4 regions of the Desulfomicrobium baculatum DSM 4028 genome follow, and region 3 is predicted to be linked to each of the others. Evidence: predicted binding sites of a transcription regulator. Region 3 holds the regulator's gene; each other region holds the start of a gene.
The links. Region 3 encodes sigma-54, which starts transcription at its own class of promoters, with help from an activator protein. Its sites were predicted from a motif close to CTGGCACGGNNNNTGCTT; they were not measured.
Positions count from the first base shown of each region.

Region 1 (7,459 bases), 1.4 Mb from region 3:
GCCGGGGGTGTCCAGGAAGACAATCTCGCCCCGTGAGGTGGCCACATGGTAGGCGCCGATATGCTGCGTGATGCCGCCGGCTTCGCCGGAGGCGACGCTGGTGGAGCGGATGGCGTCAAGGAGCGAGGTCTTGCCGTGGTCGACGTGGCCCATGATGGTCACGACGGGCGGACGGGGCTTCAAGTCTTCGGCCTTGTCCGCTTCCTTGGGCAGCAGGAAATCGTCTTCGGAGAAACCGGCCCTCTCCACTTCGTACTTGAATTCGGCGGCCAGGAGCAGGGCCGTGTCAAAATCCAGGGATTGGTTGATGGTGGCCATCACGCCCAGGGAAAAGAGTTTTTTGATCAGGTCCTGGGCCTTGATGCCCATCTGATGGGCCAGGTCCGTCAACCGGATGGTGTCGTCGATCCGGATCTTGCGCTTGGATGCCTTGAGCGGCTGCGTGTTCTGGGCCTGGGCCCGGGCTCCGCCGGCTCTGCGCGCCTCGGCGCGCTGGGCCTTCTTGCCCTTGCCCATGGAGAATTCTTCCTTGCGGTACAGATCGGCAGCCTCCACCGTGCGGCGGCCCTTCTTCTTCTTGCCGCGGCTGTCCTTGGCGCCTTCACTTTCGGGAGCGGGGCGGGGCGGAGCGCCGAGGCTGGGCGGACCGGAGGGACGCGGGGTGCTCGGACGCGGGCCACCGGGGCCACCAGGACCGCCTGGGCCGGAGGGGCGCGTGCCGGGTCCGGAGGGACGCGGGGTATAGCCTGCCGGTCCCATGGGGCGCGCTGCCGGTCCCATGGGGCGGACTGGCTGGCCATCGACACGGGTATCGGGAAATTCGACGATGGTGGGTCTGGAGATGATCTTGACCTGAACGGAGGGAGGAGCGGGCTTGGCTTTTTTGGCCTTCTTGCGGGCGCGCCCGGCTTCTTCCGATTCGCCTTCGGTTTCCGCAGCGGTTTCGCCGGGAGTCTCGGCGGATGCCGTGACCTTTTCTTCCGCAGCGGCGGGAGCGACAGTGGCCGATTCCGCGGCAACAGCCTGCTCAGGGGCCTCTTCCATGGCGGCAGGTGCTTCGGTGACCGGGGCTTCGGCCGCAGGGGCCTCTTCCACCGCAGGCTTGTCTGCCTCGGCTGCGCTGCTCGGGGCTTCCTCGATGATGCGCGCCGGAGTGACGATGACCGCACGTGAAGGCTTGCGCGTCTTGGGCTTCTCCACCGTCTCTTCGGGCGCTTCCACCTCGATCGGGGCGGGCTCTTCGGCCGGGGTTTCAGTGGCCGCGACCTTGTGCCGCTTGCGCACGATGACGCCCGTGGTGGCGCGCGTGTCCACGACCTGGGGCGTTGCGGCCCGGTTCTGGTGGTGATTGCGGACCTGTCCGACTTCTTCGTCGGTCAGGCTGCTCATATGGCTCTTGGCCGGGATTTTGAGTTCCCGCAATAACGTCATTAAATCCTTGCTGGAGATATCAAGCTCCGTGGCAAGGTCTCTCACCCGCAATCTAGTGGACATGCCCAACCCCCTTACATTTCTTCTGCCAGCCCTTGAATCGCTCGAATTTGTTCCGGCACGCCGCATCGCGGCAAAGATAAAAACCCCGTCCCGGTGTTTTTCCGGTGCTGTCAGCGGTCAGAGTGAGCTCTCCGTGAACAGGGCAGGTAAATCTATATAGTTCGTCTTTGGAAAAACGCTGCCTGCAGATCACGCACATGCGTATCGGTCCTTGGGTGCAGGCAGTCTTGTCATCCGCTGGAATCATCTATGCTTCGTCTCCGTCCGCGTAATCCGCATCTTCCCCTTCGACCAGGCCTTTTACTTCCGATGGTTCGGATTCTTCCGGGGTTTCTTCCCGGTTCTGGCTGATGAGGAGGTTCAACGCTCCGCGCAGGGCGCCGATATTTTCTTCACTGATGCCCTGGATGTCGAGCAGCTGCTCGTTGGTGCAGGCGGCCATGGCTTCCAACGAGTCGAAGCCGGCCTCGGCGAAGTCCGCGATGGAAACCTGGGCCGCGCTGGCCAGCTGTTCCAGCAGGTGGCGGTCCTTGTGCACCTTGTTGAAGCGGGTGTTGGTGAAAATGTCGATCTTCCAGCCCAGAAGCTTGGCCGCGAGCTTGACGTTCTGGCCCTTCTTGCCGATGGCCGGGGTCAGCTGATCCTCGGGGACCACGACCTCCAGGGATTTTTCCTCGTCGTCGATGGCGATCTTGGAGATGCGCGCCGGAGACAGGGCGTTGGCCGCGTAGGTGGCGATGTCAGGGCTCCAGAGTACGATGTCGATGCGCTCGCCGCGCAGCTCCTGCACGATGCTGTGGATGCGCGACCCGCGGATGCCGACACAGGCTCCGACCGGATCGACGTTGGAATCCTGGGACAGGACCGTGACCTTGGCGCGCAGGCCCGGATCCCGGGCTACGCCCATGATGTTCACGGTGCCGTCGGCCACTTCGGGAACTTCACGGCGGAACAGGGCGGTCATGTACTCGGGATCGGAGCGGGTGATGATGATCTGCGGCCCGCGTCCTTCCTTGCGTACTTCGATGATGAGTCCCTCGACCCGGTCGCCCTGGCGGAAGCGTTCGCGTGGAATCTGCTTGTCTTTGGGCAGGAGGGCCTCGGTCCGTCCGAGGTTGATGATCCAGCCGGAACGGTCGCGGCGTTGGATGATGCCGCTGACGATCTCGCCCTTGCGGTTTTTGTATTCCTCGAAAATGATTTCCTGCTCGGCGTCGCGCATGCGCTGGATGATGACCTGCTTGGCGCTCTGGGCCGCGATGCGTCCCAGGTCTTCGACCTGCAGACGGAATCCGATGGCGTCGTCCAGTTCGACGTTGGGGTCGTGCTTGAGCGCGTCGACCATGAGAATCTCCGTGTCGGGATCTTCGATCTCCTCGACCACGATCTTAAACTGGTAGACTTCGATCTCGCCGGTCTCCTCGTTGAAGGTGACCTCGATATCCATCTTGTCGCCGTATTTTTTGGTCACGGAGGCCCGAATGGCTTCTTCCAATGTGTCGATCAGCATCTCGCGGTCGATGCCCTTGTCCTTGCTGATCTGGTCGATGGCTTTTTTGAGTTCCAAATTCATGAACGTCCTCCGTTCTCCGTGCGGAAACAACCCGCCGTATTCCGAAATTTATCGTTTCTTGCCCTGGTCGAAGGGCTCGTAGACGAGGTTGGCTTTGCCCACATCATCCCAGTTCAATTCAAATGTAGTGCTGTCGTCGGATAGCGTAAACATGGGCGATTCTATGGAAAGCAGGCGCCCTTTGAAATTTTTTCTGCCCTCGAGCGGGTTATCCAGGCGGATGCGCACAGTCTGCCCGACATAGGGTAGCATCTGTTCCGTAGAGAAAAAGGGCCGCTCAAGACCGGGTGAGGACACTTCCAGGTTGAATGCGCCGGGAATGATGTCCTCCACGTCCAGGGCCAGGCTCAGATGTCTGCTGACTTCCGAGCACTCGTCGATGCCGACGCCCTGCTGCGAGTCCAGGTAAACACGTACGATCTTGTGCCGTCCCCCGGCCGCGAAGAGCAGTTCGATGCCCCAGACCTCGAGATCCCGGGCCTCACACAGGGGCGTCACCATTTCCATGAGTCTTGCGTGTATTTCGTTTTTGTCCATTTTACGCCTGCCGGAAAAAAAAAGGTGGACCACGAAAAGGCCCACCCCCATCAGCTACCGAATATCAGTATGACCACATACAGGAGTGGAGCGGGTGACGAGGGTCGAACTCGCGACTCCAAGCTTGGGAAGCTTGTACTCTGCCATTGAGCTACACCCGCTCTGCAACCGTTTCCCTTGCATGAGGGGGGGGATGGCAGTCAAGTGTTTTTTTAGTGCGCCCCTTGCGCGCTCTGCCGGTACGCATCTCAACTGGCCTGGTATTTGCTCAATGAGCGTTACCAAGGAGGACCCCACATGCAAGACAGCAGTTATAGCGCCGTATTCGGGGCTCTTACCCAGCAGCATCGGCTGGATAGCATCGCCAATAATTTGGCGAACGTGAATACCACAGGCTTCAAGAGTGAAAAACTGGCCTTTCGGGACACCTTTCGCCGTTACGCCCACGACATGGTCGATCCCAACACCACGCTAACCGATAAGGTGCCGTGGCCGCAGGCCAATCTTCTGGCTCAGCCCAGGATTTCCGAGGCGGTCATCGACATGTCCCAGGGCCCCATGAAGAGCACCGGCAACCCGCTTGACCTGGCCATCGCCGGGGACGGTTTTTTCCGGGTCCAGACGCCGGAAGGGGAATTTATGACCCGCCAGGGCGTGTACCATCTTTCGGCCGAAGGCTTTGTCGTGGACGCTCACGGTAATCAGCTTCTGGGCGCGGGTGGGCCTTTGCAGGTGCCGGAGGGCGGGGCCGTCCTGGTGGATGCGGACGGAGGGTTTTCCGTTAACGGCGAACTGATCGACACCATCGAACTGGTCCGGGTCGAGGACCCGCGCGCCTTGGAGAAGGTGGGCAACTCTCTTTTGCGTATCCGTCCCGGCGCGGACGCACAAGCCATCCCGGCCGAGGATTCCACCGTGGAGCAGGGCTTTTTGGAAGCGGCCAACGTGAACGTGGTCTCGGAGATGGTCAACATGATCGAGGCCATGCGCGCTTTCGAAGCCTACCAGAAGATGATCAGCGGCTCGTTCGAACAGGACAAGAAGGCTATCGCAGAGGTCGGCGCGCCGAGATAAATTTCCAGTACGGGCCCGCGGCGTGATCGCGGGCGGCGAGAAGGGAGCGGGTGATCCCGCAAGGAGAAGAAAATATGATTCGCGCATTATGGACCAGCGCCTCGGGCATGATCGCCCAGCAGCTCAATCTCGACGTCACGGCCAACAACCTGGCCAACGTCAACACCACCGGATTCAAGAAGAACCGGGCCGAGTTCGAGGATCTCATGTACCAGAACATGAAGATCGCAGGCTCCTCCAACCAGGAAGGCGATCGCCTGCCCGTGGGCATGCAGGTCGGCATGGGCGTTCGGCCCGTGTCCGTGCACAAGATATTCACGCAGGGCGATTTCCAGAATACGGGTAACCAGCTCGACCTGGTTATCGAAGGCGACGGATTTTTTCGTGTCGATCGGGGCGGCGAGGAATCCTACACCAGAAGCGGGGCCTTCAAGCTCGACAGTGACGGACGCATCGTGACCGACAACGGGCACCCCCTGCAGCCGGAGTTCATTGTTCCGCCCGAGACCCAGAACATCGTCGTGACCGAGGACGGTCGCCTGACATGCGTGGACAAGGCCGGAGCGGAGATCGCCGGCACAGACATTCCGGTCTACACCTTTGTCAATCCGGCAGGTCTCAAGGCCATGGGGCGCAACCTCTATGTGCAGACCGACGGTTCCGGCGAGGCTGTGGAGAGCGTGCCCGGGGAGAACAATGCCGGCACCCTGGCCCAGGGATTCCTCGAGATGTCGAACGTGGAGATCGTGGAGGAGATGGTCAACATGATCGTTGGCCAGCGGGCCTACGAGGCCAACTCCAAGTCCATCACCACGGCCGACATGATGCTGCAGACCGCCAATCAGTTGAAGAGGTAGCGCATGCGTTTTCTGGTTCCCCTGCTCATCCTTCTGCTTTGTCCCGGCTTGGCCGTGGCCCAGGGCCGACTGATTTTGGCCGGGGCCGTGTGCGTGGACGGGCCGGCCATCACGTTAAGCGACCTGGCCCGAGCAGAGGGCGAGGACGCCAAGACGCTGCTGGCCGGCATTGGTGCGGTGCCGCTGTTGGCCTCACCCAAATTCGATGGCGCCCGGGTCAATCTGAACGGCCCCAGGTTGCGCGAACTGATCGCGCAGCGGTTCGGGACGGCCCTGCCTCCTCTGGATGTTCCAGATCAGGTTCAGGTCCAGCGCGGCGGGCAGGTGCTCAGCGCTCTGGCCATGCGGCCGGCCATCGACAAAATTTTGACGAGCGCCTTGGCCCATCATGAGGGCGAAGTGGAAATCCGTGAGCATCGCATGGCGGATTATCTCTTCATCTCCGAAAAGGACCCGGTTCAGATTCGCGTTGTTCCCGTGGGTACGCCCGCGCCGGGGCGGATCAGTCTGCGGCTGGAGGCTGTAACCGAAGATGGCCGCACGCTGCAGAGCTTCACGGGCACGGTCTTCGCCGATGTCTGGAAGACTGTGCCCTGCGCCGCTCGTGTCCTGAACAGGGGGGACATGCTGGAGCCTGGGTTGGTCGGTTTTGCGCGCAAGAATCTGGCTTATATGGCGCGGGAGCCATGGGACGGTCGCAACCTGCCCCTGCGCATGACTGCGGCGGTGGGCGAGGGACAGGTTATCAGCGCCGACGCGGTGGAGTTCATCCCCGTGGTGGCCAAGGGGCAGATTTTGACCCTGATTTATGCGGGGCAGACACTCAAATTGACCGTGCCGGTCGAAAGTCTTGAGGACGGCGGCATCGGCAACACCATCCGGGTCCGGAACATGCAGAGCCGCAGAGTGGTTGCCGCGCAGGTTGTCGACGCCGAAACGGTGCGTGTGCCGTAGGCCGGGAGGAAATATGCAGAAAAGATGTATGATGTTGATGCTGGCGGTGCTGGTCCTGTCCGGATGTCGGACCACGAGCCGTCCGCCCATGCCCGCAGCCGTGGTCACCCCTCCTCCGCAGGAGCGGGTGTCCGAGGCCCGGAATCCGGGCTCGCTCTTTGATCCGGACGGGGCAACCATGCTCTTTGCCGATGCCAGAGCCAAACGGGTCGGGGATATTGTGCTCATCAAGGTGGTCGAGACCACATTGTCCAAGAGCAAGGCCTCGACCACGGCCGACAGGGAAAGTTCCATGAATCTGGGCGTGAGCGCCTATCTGGGCAAGGACAAGCTGCCGCTGATTCCCGGCGCGACCGTAGGACCGGATGCTCTGGTCAATGCCGGCTCCACCAGCGGATTTGAGGGTGACGGCGAAACCAAGCGTGAAAGTTCCCTTACCACCACCGTGGCGGCGAGGGTGACCCGGGTTCTGGGCGGCGGGCTCATGGAAGTGGTCGGAGCCCGCGAAACGCGGGTCAACGGCGAAACCCAGATCGTGCTGGTGCAGGGCGTGGCCAGGGATCGTGATATCGACGCCGACAACACCATCATGTCCACCAGCCTGGCCGAAGCGCGCATCGAACTTTACGGCGAGGGGGTCCTGGCCGACAAACAACGCCCCGGGTGGCTTGCGAGGATACTTGACAATGTGTGGCCATTCTAAAACCAGACGCTTCGCCTTCCTGCTTCTTGTCCTTGGCCTGTCCCTGAGCCTCGGCATGCCTGCCGGCGCAGTGCGCCTCAAGGATATCGCCAGCTTCGGCGGCGTGCGCTCCAACGACCTGGTCGGCTACGGACTGGTGGTCGGCCTGCCGGGGACCGGGGACAAGAGCAGCTCGCAGTTTACGATCCAGTCCATGGCCAACATGCTTGAAAACATGGGGGTCAAGGTCGATCGGGCAGCGCTCAAACCCAAAAACGTCGCCGCGGT
Region 1 covers NC_013173.1:2,763,118-2,770,576, reverse strand. The annotation lists gene infB (translation initiation factor IF-2) at 1-1,494, opposite strand, end outside; gene DBAC_RS18430 (YlxR family protein) at 1,484-1,693, opposite strand; gene nusA (transcription termination factor NusA) at 1,742-3,067, opposite strand; gene rimP (ribosome maturation factor RimP) at 3,116-3,604, opposite strand; tRNA gene DBAC_RS12080 (tRNA-Gly) at 3,691-3,765, opposite strand; gene flgF (flagellar basal-body rod protein FlgF) at 3,902-4,678, shown strand; gene flgG (flagellar basal-body rod protein FlgG) at 4,753-5,535, shown strand; gene flgA (flagellar basal body P-ring formation chaperone FlgA) at 5,539-6,489, shown strand; gene DBAC_RS12060 (flagellar basal body L-ring protein FlgH) at 6,503-7,192, shown strand; gene DBAC_RS12055 (flagellar basal body P-ring protein FlgI) at 7,176-7,459, shown strand, end outside.
Region 1: a site for sigma-54 is predicted at 3,857-3,874, ahead of flgF (flagellar basal-body rod protein FlgF). Genes of this name have one in related genera too.

Region 2 (7,459 bases), 690 kb from region 3:
GTCCAGACGCAGAAAGACCATGTCCATGAGGTCTTCCTGGGTCAGCAGGGACGAATCAAGATGGGTGTGCAGCAGACGCAGGCCGGAAAGGCGGGAATCGGCTTGCCTATGACGTGAAAGCTCGGGGATCAGGATGCCATCCTGCTCGCCGACAATGACCATGACCGGCACGCCCTTGCGGTTGATGAGCACGCCGAGCTGTCGGCTGACGCCGCGGCTCAGGATGGCCAGTTCCCGGGCCTGGTCGGGAGTGCATCCGCCCTGATCGGGGAAGCGCCTGTTGTAGAGTCGGGAAATGGCCGTGATCTGACTGGGCTTGAGGCCTGTCAGATTGCCGAGAGGTTTGGATGCTATGGTGTTCTCTCCGTGGCCGGTGTGCGCCGGCCGGGCCGCTCCGTCAGGAGCGGCTCAGGTACTCGGTGATCATGCGGTCGTATTCCGAGGTCAGGGCAAAGGTCGCCACGGCCATGCGCTTGCGGAAGGCCAGGGAAAGGCAGCCGCCGTTGTCCTTCATCTCCTGCATGCATTCGGCATAGTAGGACGGACCCGGAATGACGGCCACGGAATGGAAATTCTTGGCCGAGGCGCGCAGCATGGTCGGCCCGCCGATGTCGATCTGCTCGACGGCCTGCTTGTCTTCCAGGGTCTGACGCACGGCTTCGGCAAAGTTGTAGAGATTGACGCAGACAAGGTCAAAAGGCGTCAGACGCAGATCTTTCAAGGTCTGCATGTGGGTGGAATCGTCCTTGTCCGCCAGGATTCCGGCATGCACGTGCGGGTGCAGGGTCTTGACCCGGCCGCCCAGGATCTCCGGAAAACCGGTCACATCGCTGACGGAACGCACCTTCAAACCCGCCTGGACGAGTTTCTTGCGAGTGCCCCCGGTGGAAACCAGCTCCACTCCCTGCTCTTGCAGAAAACGGGCAAAGTCATCAAGGCCTGATTTATCTGTAACGCTCAGGATGGCCCGGCGAATTGGCAACATGTTCATGGTGTCCCCCTCTCGAAAAGAATGTTCGCCGTGCACTGCCACCTTTGATCACAATATGCAATAACACAGGCAGGCCAGCCCCCGGATTACCGGGGACCGACCTGCCAGAGGGAGGGGAACGGAACCGTTCTAAAGCTGAGCCAGAAGTTCGGCCGCCGACGCGTTGGCGGGGTCCATCTCCAAAAGCCGATGCAGATGCGCCCTGGCCTCGTCTTTGCGGCCACACGACACAAGGCATCCGCTCAAGGCATAGCGGACTTCGCTTTTGCCGGGGTTTAACTCCAGATGCTGTTCCAGGGGGGTGATGGCCTCGGCCGTGCGTCCAAGCACGTGCGCGACCTGAACCAGCCCGAAAAGCGCGACGATGTTTTCAGGATTGAGGGAAAGGGCTTTCAGATACAGATCAAAAGCCTTGCCTTCCTGGCCCTGATGGGCGCTGACCAGGGCTATTCCCGCTATGGACTTGTCCGAAGAGGCGATATTCTCGGCCTTCTGATACATGGCCATGGCCTGGTCCAGGTCCCCACGCTGCACTGCGATGGTCGCAAGGCCCAGGTATGGATCAGGGTGGACGCCGTTGCTGCTTGCGGCTTTATGGTAATAGCTCTCGGCCTTGTCCAGCTCACCCATGAAAAGATAACATTCGCCAAGTTCCTTGTTGATTTCATAATCCAGATGCGAACTCATGGTTCCTCCTCCTTGTCGGCAGATCTCGTATGCGTTGACTCTCTGCCAGCGACTTAGCAACTTTGATGCCACCCTTTGCGCTAGTCAGAAAAACTTTTCCCGGAATATGGCTTTCACACGGCAACATTTTGGTATTAAACATTATATTGCATTCTGCTCAATCTGGAATGGTCATTGCAAACCAGACCTCGTCAGCATCCCGGCTCTGCTCTATCCAGAACAAGAAATGCCGGTACGACAAGGGGTTATCGAATGAAAAGCTTGTTTCCCGATCACATTGATCTGACGGCCAAGGTCATGGATTTTCAGCTCCAGCGTCAAAACATCGTCAGCGCCAACCTGGCAAACATCAATACGCCCGGCTACAAGGCGCGCACCCTGGAGTTCGAAAAAGACCTGCAGGCCGCCCTCGGACTCTCCGAATCCGGGGCTGTCGCCCGCACGCATCCAGACCACTTTCCTCTCGCCTTCGCCGCCGACCAGACCGAGGCCAGCGTCACCAAATCCTTGACGCCACGCGTGGTGCAGGGCGTGGACAACGTGGATCTCGACAAGGAAATGGCGGCCATGGCCAAGAACAATCTCCTTTACAATACACTTGCGACGGTGATGCAAAAAAGCTTCACCGGCCTGAAGCAAACCATCGCTGACGGAGGCAAATAATGGACTTCATGACCGCCATCGATGTCGGTGCGTCCGCGCTCAAGGCCGAACGCACCCATTTGAATGTCATTTCCATGAATCTGGCCAACGCCAAAACGACCAGAACCGTGGACGGCGGCCCCTATCGCCGCAAAGAAGTCGTTTTCAAGGAGACCGAAGTGCAGAGCCCCTTTTCCAAGGCCATGAACTCGGCCCTGGATCAGGACGTCAAAGGGGTGCGGGTCGAATCCGTCCAGAATGACAGACGGCCGCTGAAGCAGGTCTACGAGCCGGGGCATCCGGACGCCGACGAGGAAGGCTATGTCAGCTACCCGGACATCAACGTGGTGGAAGAGATGACCAACATGCTCTCGGCCATGCGCGCCTACGAGGCCAATGTCTCGACCATCACCACGTCCAAAAGCATGTTCTCAAAGGCCCTTGAAATCGGGCGTTAACCCGGAATGATAATCCGGGTCGGATAAAGAAGCAGTCATAGACAAGGAGGCATTCCATGGCGGTATCACCTTTGGCCATCAAGGCCTATTCCGCGGCAAGCGAGCTCTTGAGGAACCCCAAGAGCCTTGACGCCAAAAACAACTCCACCAAGGAAGCAACCCAGTCCTTCGCCGAGACCATCGAAGAGTCCCTGGCCAAGGTCAACGATATGCAGGGCGAAAAATCGCTCATGATCCAGGATTTTGTCTCGGGCAAAAACCAGAATGTGCATGAGCTCATGATCACCCTGCAAAAAGCCGGACTGGCCATGGATATGACCTCCGCTGTCCGCAACAAGGTCATGCAGGCATACCAGGAAATAATGCGCATCCAGTTCTGATTCTAATACACGCGAGGATTCACCATGCCCCCCTTTCTGCAAAACACTCTGGCCAAGGCCACGGACTTCTGGACCGACAAATCCCTGGCCCAGCGTATCCTCCTGGGAGGACTGCTGGTCTCGCTGCTGATCGCTTTCTTCGTCATGATCTTCTGGATGAACAAGGTAGACTACAGGGTCCTTTACAGCCAGCTCTATCAGGACGACGCGGCCAGCGTGGTGAGTTACCTGCAAAAGGAAAAAATCCCCTACCAAATCACCGATTCCGGAGCCACCATCATGGTACCGGGTGACATGGTCTACGAAGCGCGGATCAAACTGGCCGGCGAAGGCTCGCTGCACGGTCAGGGCATCGGCTTCGAGCTCTTCGACGAGAACAGCATCGGGCAAACCAACTTCGTGCAAGGCATAAACTATCAGCGCGCGCTCCAGGGCGAACTGTCCCGCACCATCTCCGAGCTGTCCGAGGTGGAAAGCGCCCGCGTGCATCTGGTGCTGCCCAACAAGAGCCTCTTCGTCGAAGAGCAGGCCCCGCCCTCCGCGGCCATCATGCTCAAGCTCAAGGGCGGGCGCAGCCTTGGAGCGCAGCAGGTGCAGGCCATCGTCAACCTTGTCTCCACCAGTGTCGAAGGCATGAGCGCCGAACACATCACCCTCGCCGACAGCCGGGGCAAGATCCTCTATGAGCCCAAAACGGACACGGACATCGCGGGTCTGAGTTCGACCCAGCTTGAATACCAGACCAGCATGCAGCGCAGCCTGGAGCAACGCATCGAACAGCTCCTGCTGCCCATTGTCGGCCCTGGACGGGTCATCGCCCGGGTCAATGCCGACCTCGACTTCGATCGCACGACTATCCGCAAGGAAATTTTTGATCCCAAGTCCGCCGTGGTCAGGAGTGAGGTCAAGAACGAAGAGGAAAGCAAGGGCTCAGCCAATGTCGACGGCGGCACGCCCGACCCCAATTACCAGGGCGAGAACGACCGCACGGCGTCAGGCACTGCGCAGGAAAGCGTCCGCACCTCTTCCACCACGAATTTCGACATCAACAAGGAAGAACAGCAGATCATCGCCCAGGTCGGAAGCATCAAGCGTTTAAGCGTTGCCGTTCTCGTCGACGGCAAGTACATTCAGCAACAGGACGGCACGTACGCCTTTGAGCCTCTGAACGCCGAGCAGATGGAGCAGATCCGGCAGCTCAGCCAGAGAGCCGTCGGCTTTGACGACGCTCGCGGCGACGCCATCGAGGTCTCCTCGATCTCGTTTGGCGAGCCTGTCGGAGCCGAACAGGCCCCGCTTCTGGATGTTGCCTCGCGCTATTTCCAGCTGCTGGGCAAGCCGCTCCTCAACACGCTCATCATCCTCCTGTTCCTGCTCTTTGTGGCCCGCCCCGTCGTGCTGGCCCTGATCCGGCCCAAGGTCGACAAGCCCACGGTGCAGACCGCCGACCAGCTTGGCGCGGCCCAGGAGCTCATGGCCCTGACCGAAGGTTTGAACGAAGAGGACATGGCGGCCGTGGACGCGGTCAAGCGCATCGAAAACGCCAAGCACCTCGCACAGCAGCTCGTTGAACAGAACATGGATCAGGCCGTCATGATCATGCGCCAATGGATGACTCAGGGACAGGGAGAAGCATAAGTGGCTGCACCTACTGGAAAACTGACCGGCCCGCAGAAGACGGCCATTCTCATTCTTGCCCTTGGCGACGCCTTTGCCTCCGAGGTCTTCAAGAAATTCGAACGCGCCGAGATCACGGCCGTGTCCCGGGCCATGGCCAAGCTGGACTCGGTGAGCAAGGAGCAGGCCGAGGATGTCCTGAAGGAATTCAACCAGGCCATGACCATCGGCAAGGAGATGCTCTATGGCGGCCCCGAACAGGTCCGCAAGATGATCTCCTCCAATCTTGATTCCGACACGGCGCGCTACATCCTGGACGAGCTTGATTTTGATTCCGGGCCCGTGCCTTTCAAGGAACTCGGCAACGTCAGCCCCAAGATCCTGGCCCAGATCCTGCGCAACGAACATCCCCAGACCCTGGCGTTGATTCTCGGCCATCTTCCGCCGGACAACGCAGGAAATCTTCTTCAGAACATGGCCCCAGGCGTACGGGCCGAGGTGCTCATCCGCCTGGCCAAGCTCGAAGCCGTGGCCGAGGAGATGCTGGTCGAGGTCGACCGGGTCCTGCAGAGCCAGCTCATCGCCATCGGCGGCAAGGAAGGCCGCAAGGTCGGCGGCGTCAATTCCGTGGCGGAAATCCTGAACGCCATCGACCGAGCCACGGAAGAAGAGATCATGGCCGACATCGAGGAAGAAAGCGCGCAGTTGGCCGAAGAGATCAAGCAGCTCATGTTCGTCTTCGAGGACATCATCAAGATCGACGACCGTGGCATCCGCGAAGTCCTCAAAGAAATCAGCAACGAAGACCTGACCATGTCCCTGAAGACGGCCCCCGAGGAGCTGCGCGAGAAGTTCTTCAAGAACCTGTCCGAGCGCGCAGGCAACATGATCCGCGAGGACCTGGAGATCATGGGACCGGTCAAGCTGTCCGAAGTGGAGGCCGCGCAGCAGAACATCGTCAAGCAGGTCAGACGACTGGAGGCCGAAGGCCGCATCGTCATCGCCGGCAGCGGAGGCGAAGTCCTTGTCTGATAACGCGCCACTCTCCTGCAGGGTCATTTATGGCCTGCACAGCCGCGACGGCGTCGGTCTGAACCGCCCACCCGCCCTGACCTGGAACACGGAGACCGAGGACCACTATATGGAACAGGTACGCCAGCGCGCCCAGCAAATGGCCAAGGAAATTCTGGCCCGAGCTCTGGCCGAAGCCGAGCAAATCCGCGCCCGCGCCGAGGCCGAAGGCTTCGCCGCCGGGCAAAGCAAAGCCAACGCCCTGGCGCAGGCGGAAACCGCGAAAGTCTGCTCCTTCATGGACACGATGCAGGCCGCGCTGGTCACTGAAAAGGAGCGCATCTACGCCGAGCACAAACAAAGCCTTTTTCAGATTCTGCGCCTGGCATTTGAAAAAACCCTGGGTGTTATGCTCGACGAACAGCGCGAACAGGTCCTTGGCACCCTCTTCGAGGAAGCCGTTTCGCAGCTGCAGACCAGAACCTGCATCACCGTGCATGTCTGCCGCGAGGACCTTGATCTGGCCAAATCCCTGGCCGACCAGACGCGGGAGAAACACTCCGATCTCCCGGAAATTCGCATCTGCGCCAGTGCTGAACTCGCACCGGGCGGAGTCCGCATCGAAAGCGGCGACGGTCTGGTGGATAATTCCATTACCGCCCGCTTTGAACAGGTCCGCGCCATTCTCGCTGGATACGTGGAAAACTCATGACCGCTGACCTGGACGGCACCCTGCATCTGCTGGCCGGTCTGCAGCCAGCGCAAGCCTACGGCAAGGTGACCAAGGTCGTGGGGCTTGTGGCCGAGGGACGGGGCATCAAGGCCCCGCTCGGCTCTGTCTGCCAGCTTCTGCCTGACGATACCGGCAAACAGGTCATCAACGCCGAGGTGGTCGGTTTTCGCGACGACGTCATGCTACTCATGCCCTATGGCGAAATGCGCGGCATCCGCCCGGGGAGCCTCATCCGCAACACCAGCACCCCGCCTGTTTTCCCGGTCGGCAATCGCTACCTCGGGCAGGCAGTGGACGCCTTCGGGCAGTCCCTTGATCCGGAAAAATCCATTTTTCCGGCCCGCTACAACCCGTTGCACGCCGACCCGCCAAATCCATTGACCAGACCGCGCATCACCGAACCCCTCGACGTCGGGGTCCGAGCAGTCAACGGCCTTTTGACCCTGGGCAAGGGGCAGCGCGTCGGAATCATGGCCGGTTCGGGGGTGGGCAAAAGCACCCTCATGGGCATGTTTGCCCGGTATACGTCGGCCGAGGTCAACGTCATCGGGCTTATTGGCGAACGTGGCCGTGAAGTCGTGGATTTTATCGAAAAAGACCTGGGACCGGAAGGTTTGGCCAAATCCGTGCTCATCGTGGCCACCTCGGACCAGGGCCCGCTGGTGCGAATGCGCGCGGCCTATGCGGCCACGGCCATGGCGGAATTTTTTCGTGACGAGGGTAAAGACGTGCTGCTCATGATGGACTCGGTAACCCGCTTCGCCATGGCGGCCCGCGAGGTCGGCCTTGCGGCCGGCGAACCGCCCACCACCCGGGGATACACGCCGACGGTCTTCTCGCACCTGCCGCGCCTGCTCGAACGCGCCGGGCGCTCGTCCAAAGGGAGCATCACCGGCATTTACACCGTGCTGGTTGAAGGCGACGACTTCAACGAACCCGT
Region 2 covers NC_013173.1:3,423,373-3,430,831, forward strand. The annotation lists gene hflX (GTPase HflX) at 1-354, opposite strand, end outside; gene DBAC_RS15135 (IMP cyclohydrolase) at 398-991, opposite strand; gene DBAC_RS15140 (tetratricopeptide repeat protein) at 1,121-1,678, opposite strand; gene flgB (flagellar basal body rod protein FlgB) at 1,931-2,341, shown strand; gene flgC (flagellar basal body rod protein FlgC) at 2,341-2,778, shown strand; gene fliE (flagellar hook-basal body complex protein FliE) at 2,835-3,158, shown strand; gene fliF (flagellar basal-body MS-ring/collar protein FliF) at 3,183-4,796, shown strand; gene fliG (flagellar motor switch protein FliG) at 4,797-5,807, shown strand; gene DBAC_RS15170 (FliH/SctL family protein) at 5,800-6,498, shown strand; gene DBAC_RS15175 (FliI/YscN family ATPase) at 6,495-7,459, shown strand, end outside.
Region 2: a site for sigma-54 is predicted at 1,841-1,858, ahead of flgB (flagellar basal body rod protein FlgB). Genes of this name have one in related genera too.

Region 3 (7,459 bases):
ATTGTTCCACCCTGGTCGCCGGACGCCCGTTCCTCATCGCCGGTCCCTGCGTACTCGAAAGCCTGGACCTGGCCATGACCGTGGCCGTGGAGCTGCAGGCCATCGCCCGCGACCTGAACCTGCCGCTCATCTTCAAGAGTTCCTACGACAAGGCCAACCGCACGGCCGGAGCGAGCTTTCGAGGCCCAGGGCTGGACATGGGCCTTGATTGGCTGGCCCAGATCAAGAGCCGCACCGGGCTGCCCGTGATCACGGACATCCATGAGCCGCGCCAGGCCTCCCTGGTGGCCGAAGTGGCCGACGTGCTGCAGATCCCGGCCTTCCTCTGCCGCCAGACCGACCTCTTGCTGGCCGCCGCCCGCACCGAGCGCATCGTGAACATCAAGAAAGGCCAGTTCATGGCGCCCTGGGACATGCAGGGGCCGGTGGAAAAGATCCGCTCCGAAGGCTTCGACCGCATCTGGCTGACCGAGCGCGGCTCCATGTTCGGCTACAACAATCTGGTCGTGGATTTCCGTTCCCTGATCATCATGAAGCAGTTCGGCTGCCCCGTGGTCTTCGACGCCACCCATTCGGTGCAGCTGCCCGGCGGGCGGGGCATGTCCTCCGGCGGCCAGCGCGAATTCGTGCCGCCCCTGGCCCGGGCCGCCGTGGCCTGCGGCTGCCAGGGTCTGTTCATGGAGATCCACCCGGACCCGGACAAGGCCCTGTGCGACGGTCCCAATTCCTGGCCTCTGGCCAAGGCCCGCACGCTGCTCTCCGAACTGGCTGCCATCTGGAGCATCCCCAATGAATGCTGAGCGCCTCGCCCGGGACGTGCGTCTCATGGTTCTGGACGTGGACGGGGTGCTGACCGACGGCGGCCTCTATTATGACGAATCGGGCTGCGTGCTGAAGCGCTTCAACGTCCAGGACGGACTGGCCATCAAGATGGCCCCCCAGGCGGGGCTGGAATTCGCGGTCATCACCGGCCTGGACTCTCCGGCCGTACGCCGCCGGGTAACGGAGCTTGGCATCACCCACTACCATCCCGGCCATCACCGCAAGGCCCCGGTCCTGCGCGGAATTTCCGAACAGACCGGCATCCCCCTCTCGAACATGGCCTATGTCGGGGACGACTGGGTCGACGCCGCACCCATGTCCCTGGTCGGACTGCCCATCGCCGTGCCCAATGCCCGGCCCGAAATACTCAAACTCGCCGTCTGGACCACCAGGGCCATGGGCGGCCAGGGCGCAGTGCGCGAAGCCATCGATTTCGTGCTGCGCGCCCAGGGCAAACTCGAAGACATGTGGCAGGGCTGGGTCCGGGAATGAAACGCGTGGTGATCGGCCTTTTGGCCCTTGCCGTCCTGGCCGGAATCGCCATGCTGGGAAAACGGCTGCTCTGGCCCGAACGGCTGGAGAACCTCTCCATCGAGAATCTGGACGTGGACCTCAGCCTCAAGGGCGTGAACCTAAGCCAGGGCAAGGACGGCAAAAAACTGTGGAACCTGAACGCCACGGGCGCCGACTATGCCGAAAACGGTGACGAATTGACACTCACCGACCCGATCATAGTATACTGGGGCGAGGAAGGCGGAGCACCCATTGAAGTCCGGGCTCCCGAGGGCCAGGTCTGGCAGAAAGAAGACCGGGCCAGGATGTGGGGCGGGGTTCACGGCACCCAGGGCCAATACGTGATGCGCTCCGAAACCCTTGACTACACCGGCCAAAACAGCACTCTTCTCCTCGGCGGCACGGTTGAACTGACTGGCGAATCCATGCGGGGTCGCTCAGACACTCTGACATATTTTCTGGACACAGGGGACTTCCTGGCCCAAGGCAACGTCCAGGTTATCATGAACTGACAAGCGGGTTACCAATGCGCTCACTCATACTTTTTCTCTTCCTTGCCTGCGCGACTCCACTCTGGGCCGCACAAACCGCCCCAGCCAAAGACGTCCCGGTCAAGATCACTTCCGACACCATGACCTACACCCAGAAAGGGGATCAGGTGGTCTTCACCGGCTCCGTGTACGTCATCCGCCAGGACATCCAGCTGTGGTCCGACACGCTGACCGTGCTCCTGGAAAAAAAGGAAGGCTCCGGCAATGCCACCCAGAGCGTGGCTGACGAGCAGGGGTCCATCAAAAAGATCATCGCCAAGGGCAACGTGCGCATCAAGGCCGACCAGGGCCGCACCGGCACCTGCGGCAAGGCGACCTACGAAGCCGACAAGGACCTCTTGACCATGGAAGACAATCCCATGCTCATGGAAGGCGCCAACAAGATCCAGGGCGAGGTCATAAAGCTCTTCATCAAGGAAAGCCGCAGCGAAGTTCTGGGCGGCAAAGGGCGGGTCGAAGCCATTTTCAACACCCCCGCAAGCAAGCCGGGGGCCGGGCAGTGACCACGCTGACCGGCCAGAAGCTGGCCAAGCGCTACGGGCTCAGGGATGTCGTACGCGACATCGATCTTGATGTGCGCCAGGGCGAGGTGGTTGGCGTCCTGGGACCCAACGGGGCCGGCAAAACGACGACCTTTTACATGCTGGCGGGCATCGTGCCGCCGACGCGGGGCCAGGTTCTTCTGGACGGCATGGACATCACCCGCTGGCCTTTGCACAAAAGGGCCCGCGCAGGCATGAGCTATCTGCCGCAGGAGAGCTCGATCTTTCGAAAACTCACCGTGCGCCAGAACCTGCAACTGATCCTGGAATACTCCGGTTTTTCCAAGGACGAGCAGCAGCGCACGGCGGACAGGCTTCTGGACGAGCTGGGCATCACCCGACTCGAGGGTCAACTGGCGGCCTTTCTGTCCGGTGGAGAACGCCGCAGGCTGGAAATTGCCCGCGCCCTGATCCAGAATCCCAAATTCATTCTTCTGGACGAACCCTTCGCCGGCATCGACCCCCTGGCCGTGGACGACATCCAGACCATCATCCAGGACCTTCGCGGCAAAGGCATCGGCGTGCTTATCTCCGACCATAATGTCCGTGAGACGCTTCAGATCTGCGACCGGGCGTACCTGGTCTACGACGGTCAGATCATCTTGAACGGCAGCCCCGAAGAGATCGTCGCCGACCCGGGCGCGCGCAAGGTGTATCTCGGCGAGGGATTCAGCCTCTAGCGGACACGATTTTCCAAGGATTGCCAGGGCCTAACCTTTATGGCAGATTCGGTACTAGGTAGTTTTCTTGTCTGCAATCCTCTGACACGGTGAGATTAAATCCATTATGGGCCTTGAACTCCGACAAAACCTCAAGCTGACGCAGCAGCTGGTCATGACCCCACAGCTGCAGCAGGCTATCAAGCTGCTCCAGCTCTCCCGATTCGAGCTCCTTGAAGCCGTTCAGCAAGAGCTCTTGGAGAACCCCATGCTTGAAGAAGGGGTCAAGGAAATTTCCGAAGAGCACGATATCCAGGCTCCGATGGAATCACGTCCCGAAGTTTCGCACGAAGACGCGGAACTGATGCGCAACGCGGACTGGGAAAACTACCTCGGCGATTTTTCAAGCACCGCCAAGCAGGTACAGTTCAAGGAGACCGAAGCCCTGGAAGAGATGATGTCCTACGAGGCCAGGCTCTCGGGCAAGCCATCCCTGGATGGGCATCTCTTGTGGCAGCTCTGCCTGTCCAACATCACCGAAGAAGAGGAGATGATCGGCGAAGCCATCATCGGCAACCTCGATTCCCAAGGCTATCTGATGAGCTCGGCCGAGGATATCGCCTCCGAAACGCTCTCTCCCCTGGCCTTGGTCGAGTCCATGCTGCATCGCCTGCAGCGCTTCGACCCCGTGGGCGTGGCCGCGCGCTCGCCCAAGGAATGCCTGCTCATTCAGCTGGAGATGCTCGGCCAGGACGATCCGATTCTCGTTTCCCTGGTGGCCGACCATCTCGAAGACATCGAAAAGCGCCGCTACAAACCGCTCCTGCGCAAGTTCAAAATCCAGATGGAAGACCTGAAAGCCTATCTGGACATCATTCAGTCCCTGGACCCCATGCCCGGAGCCAGCTACGGGAGCGAGAGCACCATCTATGTCAGCCCGGATGTTTTCGTATACGAATACGAGGGGGATTTCGTCATCGTCATGAACGACGACGGCCTACCCAAGCTGCAGCTGAGCCCCTATTACATGGACGACATGCACCTTGCGGTCAAAGGCCCGGACCGGGAATACCTGCACGACAAGATGCGATCCGCCATGTGGCTCATGAAGAGCTTGCACCAAAGGCAAAGAACATTATATAAAGTGGTTGAAAGCATTGTCAGATTCCAGCGGGGCTTTTTCGAGCACGGGGTGACCAAGCTGAAACCGCTGATTTTAAAAGATGTGGCCGACGACATTGAAATGCACGAATCCACGGTCAGCCGGATCACCACGAACAAGTACGTGGCCACCCCGCATGGCATCATGGAACTGAAATTTTTCTTCAACTCCGCGCTGGAAATGGATGACGGCACCCAGGTCGGCTCCGAGTCGGTCAAGGCCATCATCAAGAAAATGGTCAGCGAGGAGGACCCCAAGCACCCCTTCAGCGATGAAAAGATCGCGGCGGTGCTGAAGGAAACACTGGATGTGAACATCGCCCGGCGCACCGTGGCCAAGTATCGCGCGGTGCTGGGGATAGATTCTTCATCCAAGCGAAAACAAGTTTTTTGACACCCCGCCCTCGGGCCGCTCCTCTTGGACGGACCACGGGCTGACCCTCAACAATCGAGGAGGCTTCCATGAGGATTACCTTCAATTTCAAAAACTTCGATCCTTCCGACCATTTGCGCAAATACGCCAAGGACCGCTTCGGCAAGCTCGCCAAATACATGTCCGGCACGCCCGACGCCGACCTGCAGGTCAACCTCGAAGTGGAGAAATTCCGGCATATTGCCGATATAGTGCTGACGGGCAAGAATGTGCATATCTCCGCCCGCGAAGACAGCGAGGACATGTACTCCACCGTCGACATGGTCTGGGACAAGCTTGAAGCCCAGATGCGTAAGACCCGCGACAAGGACAAGAGCCGTCGCAAAAGCGGCAGCGACAGCCCTCTCATGGACGCCGGCGGTTTTGACGACGACGCGGACGCCAAGCGCAAGCCCGTTATCCAAAAGACCGAAGACGACTTCTCGCCCAAGCCCATGATCGTTGAAGAAGCCGCCCTGCAGCTCGAAAGCACGGACAATGAATTCCTTGTTTTCCTCAACGCGGAAAGTGAAAGGATCAATGTCATCTATCGTCGCAAAACCGGAGATTTCGGTTTGATCGACCCCGGGGTATAGGGAATGAAGCTTGCTGAATACCTGGACAAGGATTTGATCATCTCCGACCTCTCGGCCAGGACCAAACCCGAGGTCCTGGCCGAACTCGTTTCGCGGCTGTCGGCCAAATACCCCGATCTTGACCCCAAGCGCGTGACCCAGGTCCTCATGGATCGGGAACTGCTCGGAACCACGGGCATCGGGGATGGGATCGCCATACCCCATGGCAAGCTGGACAGTATCGATCAGGTTCTGGTCATTGTCGGCCGCAGCCACGAAGGAGTGGATTTTGCCAGTCTGGACCACAAACCGGCCAGCATCTTTTTCACGGTGCTGGCCCCTTCAAGCGTGGTCGGCCTGCATTTGAAGCTTCTGGCCACGGTCTCCCGCCTGCTAAAAGACAGCTCGTTCCGTCAGGCCTTTACCAACTCTCCCGGCCAGGAAGGGCTGTGGCAACTGCTGCAGACCGTCTAGGCCGACCGAACATGTCCGGAGAACTCCATGCAGCTGGAATCTGAACAGAAAAACGTGGTCATTGTCTCCGGCATGTCCGGTTCAGGCAAAAGCACGGCGCTCAAGGTCTTCGAGGACATGGGCTTTTTCTGTGTCGACGGGCTTCCGGCGCGCATGGCCCCGGCCCTCATCGAGCTGTTCTTCAATTCCTCGGCCAAGGAATACCCAGGGCTGGCCATGGGCATGGACCTGCGCCAACCCGATTTCGTGGGACAGTGGAAGGAAGTGCTGCTTGATATCCAGAAGTTTTCCGTGCGGCCGACAGTCATCTTCACGGATTCTTCCAACCAGATCCTGCTGCGCAGATACGCTACCACCCGCCGCCCGCATCCCCTGACCTCGGGCAACCTCGGTCTGGAAGGGGCACTGGAGAGGGAGCGGGAAATACTCGAGCCCATCCGCACCCAGGCGGATCTGGTCATCGACACGTCGCATTATTCGGTGCACGATCTGCGTCGAGTCATTCAGGACAAATGGGAGAGCCTCTCCTCCCGCAGCCAAGGCATGCGGGTGCACCTGATTTCGTTCGGCTTCAAGTACGGCGCCCCGACCGAGGCGGACGACGTCACGGACCTGCGCTTTCTGCCGAACCCCTATTTCGACGAAGCGCTGCGACCCATGTCCGGAAAGGATGAGGCCATCGCCCGCTACGTGCTGGGCAGCAACCCTGGCCGCGAGTATCTGCGCAGACTTCTTGAATTTCTGGATTTTGCCCTGCCGCTCTACGCGACGGAAGGGCGCTACCGTTTGACCATGGCCTTCGGCTGTACGGGTGGCCGACATCGTTCCGTGGCCGTGACCGAGGCAGTGCTGGCACATCTGCGCGGTCAGGGCTTCAATGTATCTGTCGAACATCGGCATTTCAGTCTTGGATAATCTGGAGGAGTAATGGTTGGAGTGATCGTGGTAACCCATGGCCAGTTTGGAAAATATCTGCTTGAAGCGGCCCAGACAATTTTGGGACCGCAGGAGCAGTGCGCCCATATAGCTGTGGAAGGAACCGTGGAAATGAGCGCGTTGCTCTCGGATCTCAAGCAAACCGTCAAACAGATGGAAACAGGCGACGGCGTGATCATCCTGACCGACATGTTCGGGGGCACTCCATCCAATATCAGCCTGTCTCTCCTGCAACCGGGCAAAGTCGACGTCCTGACCGGCGCCAACCTGCCCATGCTGCTCAGGATTCTGGGAATGCGCACCCAGGACCTGTCCCAATTGGCCACGGACGCCAAAAACGCGGCCATTCAGGGCATCGTTGTCGCCGGCGAAGTATTGACCCGCAAAATCACCGAGGCGTAAGAGTGCTCTGGTTCCGTATCGACAACCGACTCGTCCACGGCCAGATCATTGAGGCCTGGCTACCGCACATCAGGGCCAAAACCCTGCTGGTGGCCAACGACGACCTCGCCGCCGATGAATTGCGGCAGGAAATCATGAGTCTGGCCGTTCCGAGCGGCATCTCCTTTCAATGCTGTCCGGTGTCCGAAGCTGCTTCGATGTTGAAAAGCATTCGCACGAAAAACCCGGACCATCATGTGCTAATTCTTTTTTCCGACTGCGCCGATGCCAAATCCGCGCACATGACCGGGCTGTCCTTTTCCCTGGTCAACATCGGCAATCTGCATTACGGACCGGGCAAAGAGCAGATTTGCGAACACATTGCCCTGGGAGCGGAAGACCGTTCCTGCCTGAAGTATTTCGCCGATCACGG
Region 3 covers NC_013173.1:174,478-181,936, reverse strand. The annotation lists gene kdsA (3-deoxy-8-phosphooctulonate synthase) at 1-800, shown strand, start outside; gene DBAC_RS00770 (KdsC family phosphatase) at 790-1,314, shown strand; gene lptC (LPS export ABC transporter periplasmic protein LptC) at 1,311-1,847, shown strand; gene DBAC_RS00760 (LptA/OstA family protein) at 1,862-2,389, shown strand; gene lptB (LPS export ABC transporter ATP-binding protein) at 2,386-3,108, shown strand; gene rpoN (RNA polymerase factor sigma-54) at 3,215-4,642, shown strand; gene hpf (ribosome hibernation-promoting factor, HPF/YfiA family) at 4,711-5,256, shown strand; gene DBAC_RS00740 (PTS sugar transporter subunit IIA) at 5,260-5,709, shown strand; gene rapZ (RNase adapter RapZ) at 5,737-6,624, shown strand; gene DBAC_RS00730 (PTS sugar transporter subunit IIA) at 6,637-7,047, shown strand; gene DBAC_RS00725 (PTS sugar transporter subunit IIB) at 7,050-7,459, shown strand, end outside.

Region 4 (7,459 bases), 1.7 Mb from region 3:
GTCGCGCATAAAGGTGATGACAAACGCCACCTCTCCCGATTCGTCGAGGATGGGCGTTCCTTCCAGGATGAGCTTGCGGCCTCCCGCGTTCTGGATGCTGGAGTGGCTCCGCTTGGTCTTGACGATCTCGGGATTGATGACAACGTCGAAGAGCCCGTGCTCCATCATCTCCACGGCCGACTTTCCGAGCAAGGATTCTCTGGGGATTCCGGTCAGTTCGCTGTGCCGGTTATTCAGATAGACAACGATTCCGGCGTGATCGGTGATGCACACGGCGTCTTTGAAGCTGTCGAGAAACTGTTCGAAGAATTTTGAAAACATGGATTGTCTTGGAAGAATGTTCGGAGTCAAAAGAAATTTCTTCTTCCGATCCCGCGCGCTCTGTCAAGGCGGGAGTTGGGGCGGTTCATGGCGGCGTGCGTTCATGCGCCGTGAACGTGTGCGTGCGGGGCCTGAACCGGACGGCCGGCATGAAAAAGCCCCGTCAGATGGACCTGCGGGGCGTCGGAGGGAGAGGACGGGGCTAAGCGGCTATGGCCTTCAGCCTTGCCATGAGGGCGGGGGCGAGCTTCGCGTCTCCCATGGGAAAGGGTCGCTTCAGGAATTGGTACTTGGGCTGCCCCATGCGGTGATAAGGCAGGAGTTCGTAGGTCAGCCGTTCGCGCTTGGGCAGATGCGCGACAATGGCCCTGATGTCTTCCTCGGTGTCGTTGAATCCGGGAATGACCGGAGTGCGCACCGTGATGGGCAGGTCAGGATAGGCGCGGAGCACGCTCTCAAAGTTTTCGAGGATGAGTTCGTTTCCGACGCCTGTGCCCTGCCTGTGCCGTGCCGAGGACATGGACTTGATGTCGAAGATGAGGCCGTCAAGGAGCCCGCAGGCTTCGAGCAGCGCCTCTGTGGAACAGTGGCCGCAAGTTTCCATGACGGTGTTGATCCGTCTGCGCCTGGCGTCGCGCAGCAGGGCCAGCGCGAATTCGGGCTGAAACATGGCTTCGCCGCCGCTCAGGGTCATGCCGCCGCCGGAACGGGCATAGAAGACGCCGTCCTGTTCAACCGCGTTCAGGACCGCGTCCACGGTCATGGCCTTGCCGTAGACGCTCAAAGCTCCCGTCGGACAGGCGTCGACGCAATCCGGCGCAGTCCCGCAGAGGGCGCAGTCGATGGCCGGCAGCCCTTCGATGTCCATGATGCGGGAGCTTGGACAACTGGTGATGCACCGCCCGCAGACGGCCGGGGTCAGGCATTTCGCCATATTGAAGGCCAGCTCGGGCCGCAGATGCTGGGATTCGGGATTACTGCACCAGTCGCAGCGCAGCGGGCAGCCTTTGAGGAAGACCATGGTGCGGATGCCTGCCCCGTCATGGACGGTGTATTTCTGGATGTTGAAGACGTATCCTTGCTGATTCATGTCACTCATGTCTTTCTCGTCGTTGTCGAAAGGGTGCGAGGGGAGCGCGGCCCCCTCGCACGGATTGATTCACATGTCGCCGTGTTCGGTACGTTCGATGATGTCGTTCTGGAGGTCGCGGGACAGGTCGCAGAAGTATGCGCTGTACCCGGCGATGCGGACCAGCAGCGAACGGTAGCTGTCCGGATCTTTCTGGGCGGCGAGCAGCGTTTCGCGATTCACGATGTTGAACTGCAGGTGCCACAGCTTCAGGTCGCACCAGGTGCGGATCATGTCCATGACCTTCCTGGTGCCCACGTCGCCCGCCACGCACTTGGGTGAGAGCTTTATGTTCAGCAGCCGGGACGCGCGGTTGGTCAGGCCGTAGTTTTTGGTATGGTAGTTGGACAGCATGACCGCGGTGGGACCGTTCCTGTCGGCGCCGTGGGACGCGGACGAGCCGTCGGACAGGGCGGTCCAGGCCAGGCGGCCGTTGGGCGTGGCGGACACGACCTTGCCGAAGGGCACATGCGAGGTGATGGGCACGTAGCGGACGTCGACGTGGATACCGCGTTCTTCGGAGCAGCGTCTGGCTTCGAGCTGGGTGAACCGGTCGATATCCTTGGCGATGCTGTCGGCGTATGGATCGTTGTTGCCGTAGCAGGGAGCGCCCTTGAGCATTTCCCGCACGGGCAGGTACCCTTCGAAGTTGGCCTTCAGGGCCGCGACGACTTCGGCCATGCTCAGCTTCTTGTCCTCGAAGACCAGCTTTTTGATGGCCGCCAGGGAATCGACGACGGTGCCGTAGCCCAGGAACTCAAAGTAGGAGTAGTCGACGCCGCCTTCGATCTTGTATTCGTGCAGGTCCTGCATATTTTCCATGCAGAGGTTGTGCATAAGAGATGAAAAAGGCGCGGCGAAGTGCATGGGCCTCAGGCGGTCGACGACGTATTGCTGCTGGAAGGCCTTGCGCAGCAGATTCAGATGCTGGGCCTTGTAAGCTTCATAGAATTCCTCCCAGGTCTGCATGGCGCAGGGATCGCCGGTCTCAAGGCCGATGACCTCGTCACCGTAGTGCGGCATGCGGCCTTCGTGCATCAGCATCTCAAGCGCGGAAGCGAAATTGATGTAGACGCAGCCGGAGGTGTAGGTGTCGCGGTTGGGCATACGCGCCTCGGTGCAGCCGGAGACGGCGTAGTCCAAGGCTTCGCTCATGGGTGCGCCCTTGATGGCGTACAGCGGCACGACCTCCTCGTCGTTGATCAGCTTGGGAAAGCCGGAGCCATCCTTCACGGTCAGGGCCACCTCATGCAGAAACCGTTCGGGGGAGCGGCTATGGATGCGCGCCGCCAAGTCGGGATAGTTCAGGGGGAAGTCCCGCTTGGATTCGAGAAAGAGGTAGGAGAGGTCGTTGGTGGCGTCCTCGCCGTCCGGGGTCTGACCGCCGATGGTCACCGCCTCCCAGTGCGCGTATCCCTCCTGGAATTCATTACCCGTGGGGTTGATGTACAGGTCGATGAACTGGGCCATGTCGACCCACATGCATTCCAGCAGCTCGCGGGCCTCTTCGCGGGTGATGACCCCGTTTCTGATGTCGGCCTCGTAGTAGGGAAAGAGGTACTGGTCCATGCGGCCATTGGAGATGATGGCGCTGGCCTTCTGCTCGATGCGGGAAAACATCTGTACGAACCACTGGCACTGCATGGCTTCGCGAAAGCTGCGGGCGGGGTATGCGGGCACATGCTCGCAGGTCTCGGCGATCTGGAGCAGTTCCGCCTTGCGCCTCGGGTCCGTTTCCCCGGCGGCCAGATCTCTGGCCAGTTCGACGTGTCGCCTGGCCCAGATCATGACCGCGTCACAGACCAGAATCATGGCTTCGAGGAAAGGCTTCTTGTCCCACATGTCGCGGGAATTGGTCGTATCGAGGGCGGCAAGCCTGGTCTTGGCCTCGTTCTGCATGTCCACAAGGCCGCGTTTCAGGACTTTCTCGTAGTCCGGAACCCACTGCAGGGCCGAGCGGTAGGAGGATGTCTCGCTGACCACGAATTTGGATTTGAGGCCGCGCTCGTCATGGTAGGTCACGTTGCGGAGCTCGGCCGGCAGCACCTGATTCAGGTGTTCGTGGTAGGTCTTGCCCTCCCAATACGGTGCAATTTCCTCCACAAGGATCTTCATGTCGGAGTCCGAAATCAGAAACGGGCTCTTCGTGCGATTGGGCAGGTCCTTCATGACTTCGATGTAGAAGTCGCCGTCGATTTCCGGGTACAGGATGCCGTACCGTCCAAGCTTGCCCACGCGACCGGCGAGGAGCTGGTCGGGAGTGATGTAAACGTTCATGTTTTCAGCGACATGCTTCAGGGCCTTGGCCCAGCGCAGGGTCAGCAGCTCGCCCTCGCTCTCCTGCATGGAGCGGGTAAAATACAGGGCGCGCTCAATGTCGACATGAGGTACCGCAAACTGGTTGCGTTCAAGGATCTTGTAGACCCGTTCACGACCGTTCCGGTTGATTTGAGTTGCTCCCGAGATGCGTTCTTCCTGGGGGGACTGGCAGCAGGTGGTCATATTCGTCTCCTCAGCCTTGCGGCGTGAATGTTTTTTTCAAAGCACGTCATGTGCTTTTTCCTCAAAAGCAGATGGCATGCCATAATCATAACAAACTGTTTTTATGAGACAAAATATTCATAGCCGCATTCAGGTTATGAGGCGCAGGGGTTGCGCAATGATGCGAAACAGAGACTTTTTAATTTTTTAAACAATGATTTCAACGATAAAGCCATATTGTCTCAGTTTTGAGACAGGTCTGGTTGTTGCGAAAGTGCGGGAAGAACCGTGATTGCGCCCCGGAAGGACCGCAGGCCGGGATGACCCGCGCAATCGAACCCTTGAGGGCATTATCTTGCCCGGACGCGCCCACTTCTTGCCCGAAAACAACCAAAGTGCCCGCTTACGGGCAGACGCGACTCCCGCCCCAAATCTGCTCATCTACAAAAATGTCCCGTAGTCTGAGCACATAACGACATCCTCTCATCAGGGAATGCCTTGGAACGCTCTTTGCTCAAGGTTCGGAAGGATGGACGTGACAGGAGTTCTCCTTTTTTTGAACTCGTTAATTTTCCAGAATAATTACATGACAACTTCAACGGAGGCAGACATGCAGATCGGATTCATCGGAGTAGGACTGATGGGAGGCCCACTGGCCCGCAACCTGATTCGCGCCGGCAAGAATGTGCTCGTTTTCGACCTCAGCGAAGAGGCCGTGAAGCGCACCCTCGCCGTCGGCACCACCGGCAAGGCTGCCGCCGCCGTGGCGGACCTGGCCTCCTGCGACATCGTCTTCACCAGCCTGCCCCTGCCGCAGCACATCAAGGGCGTCGTCCTCGGTGAAACAGGACTCTATGCCAAGATGCGCAAGGGCGCGCTGCACATTGAACTTTCCACCATTGATCCGGGTGCCGCCAACGAGATGCGGGCCGCTGCGGAAAAAGCGGGCCTGGGGTATCTGCAGTGCACCCTGGGCAAGACTCCGGCCCATGCGGAAAAGGCCGAAGAACCCATGTTCATCGGTGGCGAAAAGGCCCTGTATGCCGCCAATGAAGACCTGTTCAAGGTCATCGGCATCCCCAGCTATGTCGGAACCGTCGATGCGTCCTGCGCCGTCAAGCTCATCTCCAACATGATCGGCATGACCAACCTCGCCGTGCTCGCCGAAGGCATCAAGGTCGGCGACAAGGCCGGCCTGGATCGAACCCTGCTGCTCGAACTTTTGTCCGACACCGGCGCCCGCAGCTTCCAGATGGACGTGCGCGGTCCGTGGATCGCGGCCGATGACTACAATCCTCGCTTCGGACTGGATCTGGCGCTCAAAGACGTGCGCCTTGGGCTGGAAATGGCCCGCGCCTGGGATCTTGATCTAAAAGCCATGGAAGCCGCCCTGGTCTACTACAAAAACGCCAGCGCCGAAGGCTACGGCAAGGAAGACTGCAACGCAGTCGCCAAGGTCGTCGGCAAATAACCGTTTTTTCTCAAGTTCGAGGGTTTTCGCGATAACGCAGTGAGAAACGCCTTACCATGAGTCCTGCGGGAAGCGGCAAAACCGCTTCCCATATCCTTCAGATACGGTGAATGCCCTGCATGGATGTCCTGTGCAGGCGGAGATATAACCCAGCCAGAGATCAAAGGAGAGACCGCATGAGACGAGTTCTGTACGCCATCACGGCCCTAGTTTTTCTGTTCAGCGTGACGACGGCTTCCGCCGCCGAGTACAAGAAAATGACCATCAGGGCTGCCACGGCCAACCCCGAAGGCAGCCTGCACACCACGGCGATCAACAAGTTCAAAGAGATCATCGAAAAAGAATCCGGAGGACAGATCACCGTCCAGACCTTCTACGGCGGCTCCATGGGCGACGAACAGTCCAATGTCCGCCAGCTTCGCAGCCAGGAAATCCACTTGGCCGTCCTGGCCGTGGGCAACCTGACCCCCTTCGCCTCCCAGGCCAACATCTTTTACCTGCCCTACATGTTCCCCAAGATTGACTCGGCCTACCAGCTGCTGGGCCATGACGACTTCACCGCCAAGGTCGCCGACAAGGTCGTCGAACAAAGCGGCACCCGGCCCCTGTCCTGGCTCATCGGCGGCTACCGTCACATCACCAACTCCAAGCACCCCATCGCCAAGATCGACGACCTGCAGGGGCTGAAAATCCGCGTGCCCCCCGTGGCCGTGCAGCTCGAAGCCTTCAAGTCCTGGGGCGTAGAACCTCACCCCCTGGCCTGGTCCGAGACCTTCAATGCCCTGCAGCAGGGTGTCATCGACGGCCAGGAAAACCCGCACACCGTCAACCGCGACCAGAAGTTCTGGGAAGTCCAGAAGCACATCACCGAACTGCACTACATGCTCTGGGTAGGCCCCATGCTGGTCAGCGAAGCCTGGTACGCCAAGCTTGACGCCGACACCAAGGCCCTCGTGGACAAGGCCGCCAAGGAAGCTGCGCAGCACGAATGGAAGTGGGCAGCAGAACAGGATGCCGTGGCCAAGCAACAGTGCATCGACAAGGGCATGGAAGTCACGGAACTGACCGACGAACCCGTATGGCAGGAAAAAGCCCGCACCGTATGGCCCCAGTTCGAGGAGCAGGTCGGCGGCAAGGCCATGATCGACGAAGCCGTCTCCCTTATGAACTAAACAAACACTGAAGGAGGCAGGCAATCATGTCGACTCAGACGACGTCAATCATTCGCAAGCTGTACGATAATTTCGAGGAAATCCTGAGCGTCGTGTGCGTCGGGGTCATGGTCGCCTGCCTCATGCTTCAGGTCGGAGCGCGCTGGATCGGTGGGCAAGGCTTACCCTGGACGGAGGAGCTCAGCCGCTTCGCCTTTCTGTGGGCCGTATTTTCCGCGGCGGCCCTCGTAGCCAAGCACGGGTCCCATGTCCGCATCACCGCCCAGTATCTGCTCATGCCGCCGAAATACCGGCTGGGCTTCCGGATGTTCACCGACACCATCTGGATAATCTTCAACATCTACATAGCCTGGATAAGCTGGCAGGTGGTCAGCAGCGGGCTGGAATTCCCGGAGCTTTCGCCCACCCTGAATATCGTCAGAGGCTATATAGAAATGATCATCCCGTTCGGCTTCGTGCTCATGAGCTGGCGAATCGTGGAAGGCTACGTCATCAGGTTCAGAAACGGAACCCTCATCGAACTTGTGCAAGAAGAATTTGAAAAGGGGGACAAATAATGGAACTCTCCGTCTTGCAAATGGTCCTTATCACCCTGGGCGTATTCTTCCTGCTGGGGATGCCGGTCTTCATGAGCCTGGCCATCTCGGCCGTCGTGGCCCTGACCTTTGGCGGTTATCTCCCCATGTCCGTCATCCACAACTCGATTTTCGACGGGCTGAACATCTTTCCACTCCTGGCCATCCCCTGCTTCGTCATCGCCGGCACCCTCATGGAGTACGGCAACATCACGAACCAGATCGTTGAAGTGGTCAAGCAGATGGTCGGCCGCATGCACGGGGGCCTTGGAATCACCACCATCCTGGCCTGCACCTTCTTCGCGGCCAT
Region 4 covers NC_013173.1:2,454,141-2,461,599, forward strand. The annotation lists gene DBAC_RS10715 (sigma-54 interaction domain-containing protein) at 1-321, opposite strand, end outside; gene hpsH ((2S)-3-sulfopropanediol dehydratase activating enzyme) at 524-1,420, opposite strand; gene hpsG ((2S)-3-sulfopropanediol dehydratase) at 1,481-3,952, opposite strand; gene DBAC_RS10730 (NAD(P)-dependent oxidoreductase) at 4,542-5,402, shown strand; gene DBAC_RS10735 (TRAP transporter substrate-binding protein) at 5,579-6,574, shown strand; gene DBAC_RS10740 (TRAP transporter small permease) at 6,601-7,131, shown strand; gene DBAC_RS10745 (TRAP transporter large permease) at 7,131-7,459, shown strand, end outside.
Region 4: a site for sigma-54 is predicted at 4,018-4,035, ahead of hpsG ((2S)-3-sulfopropanediol dehydratase). Genes of this name have one in related genera too.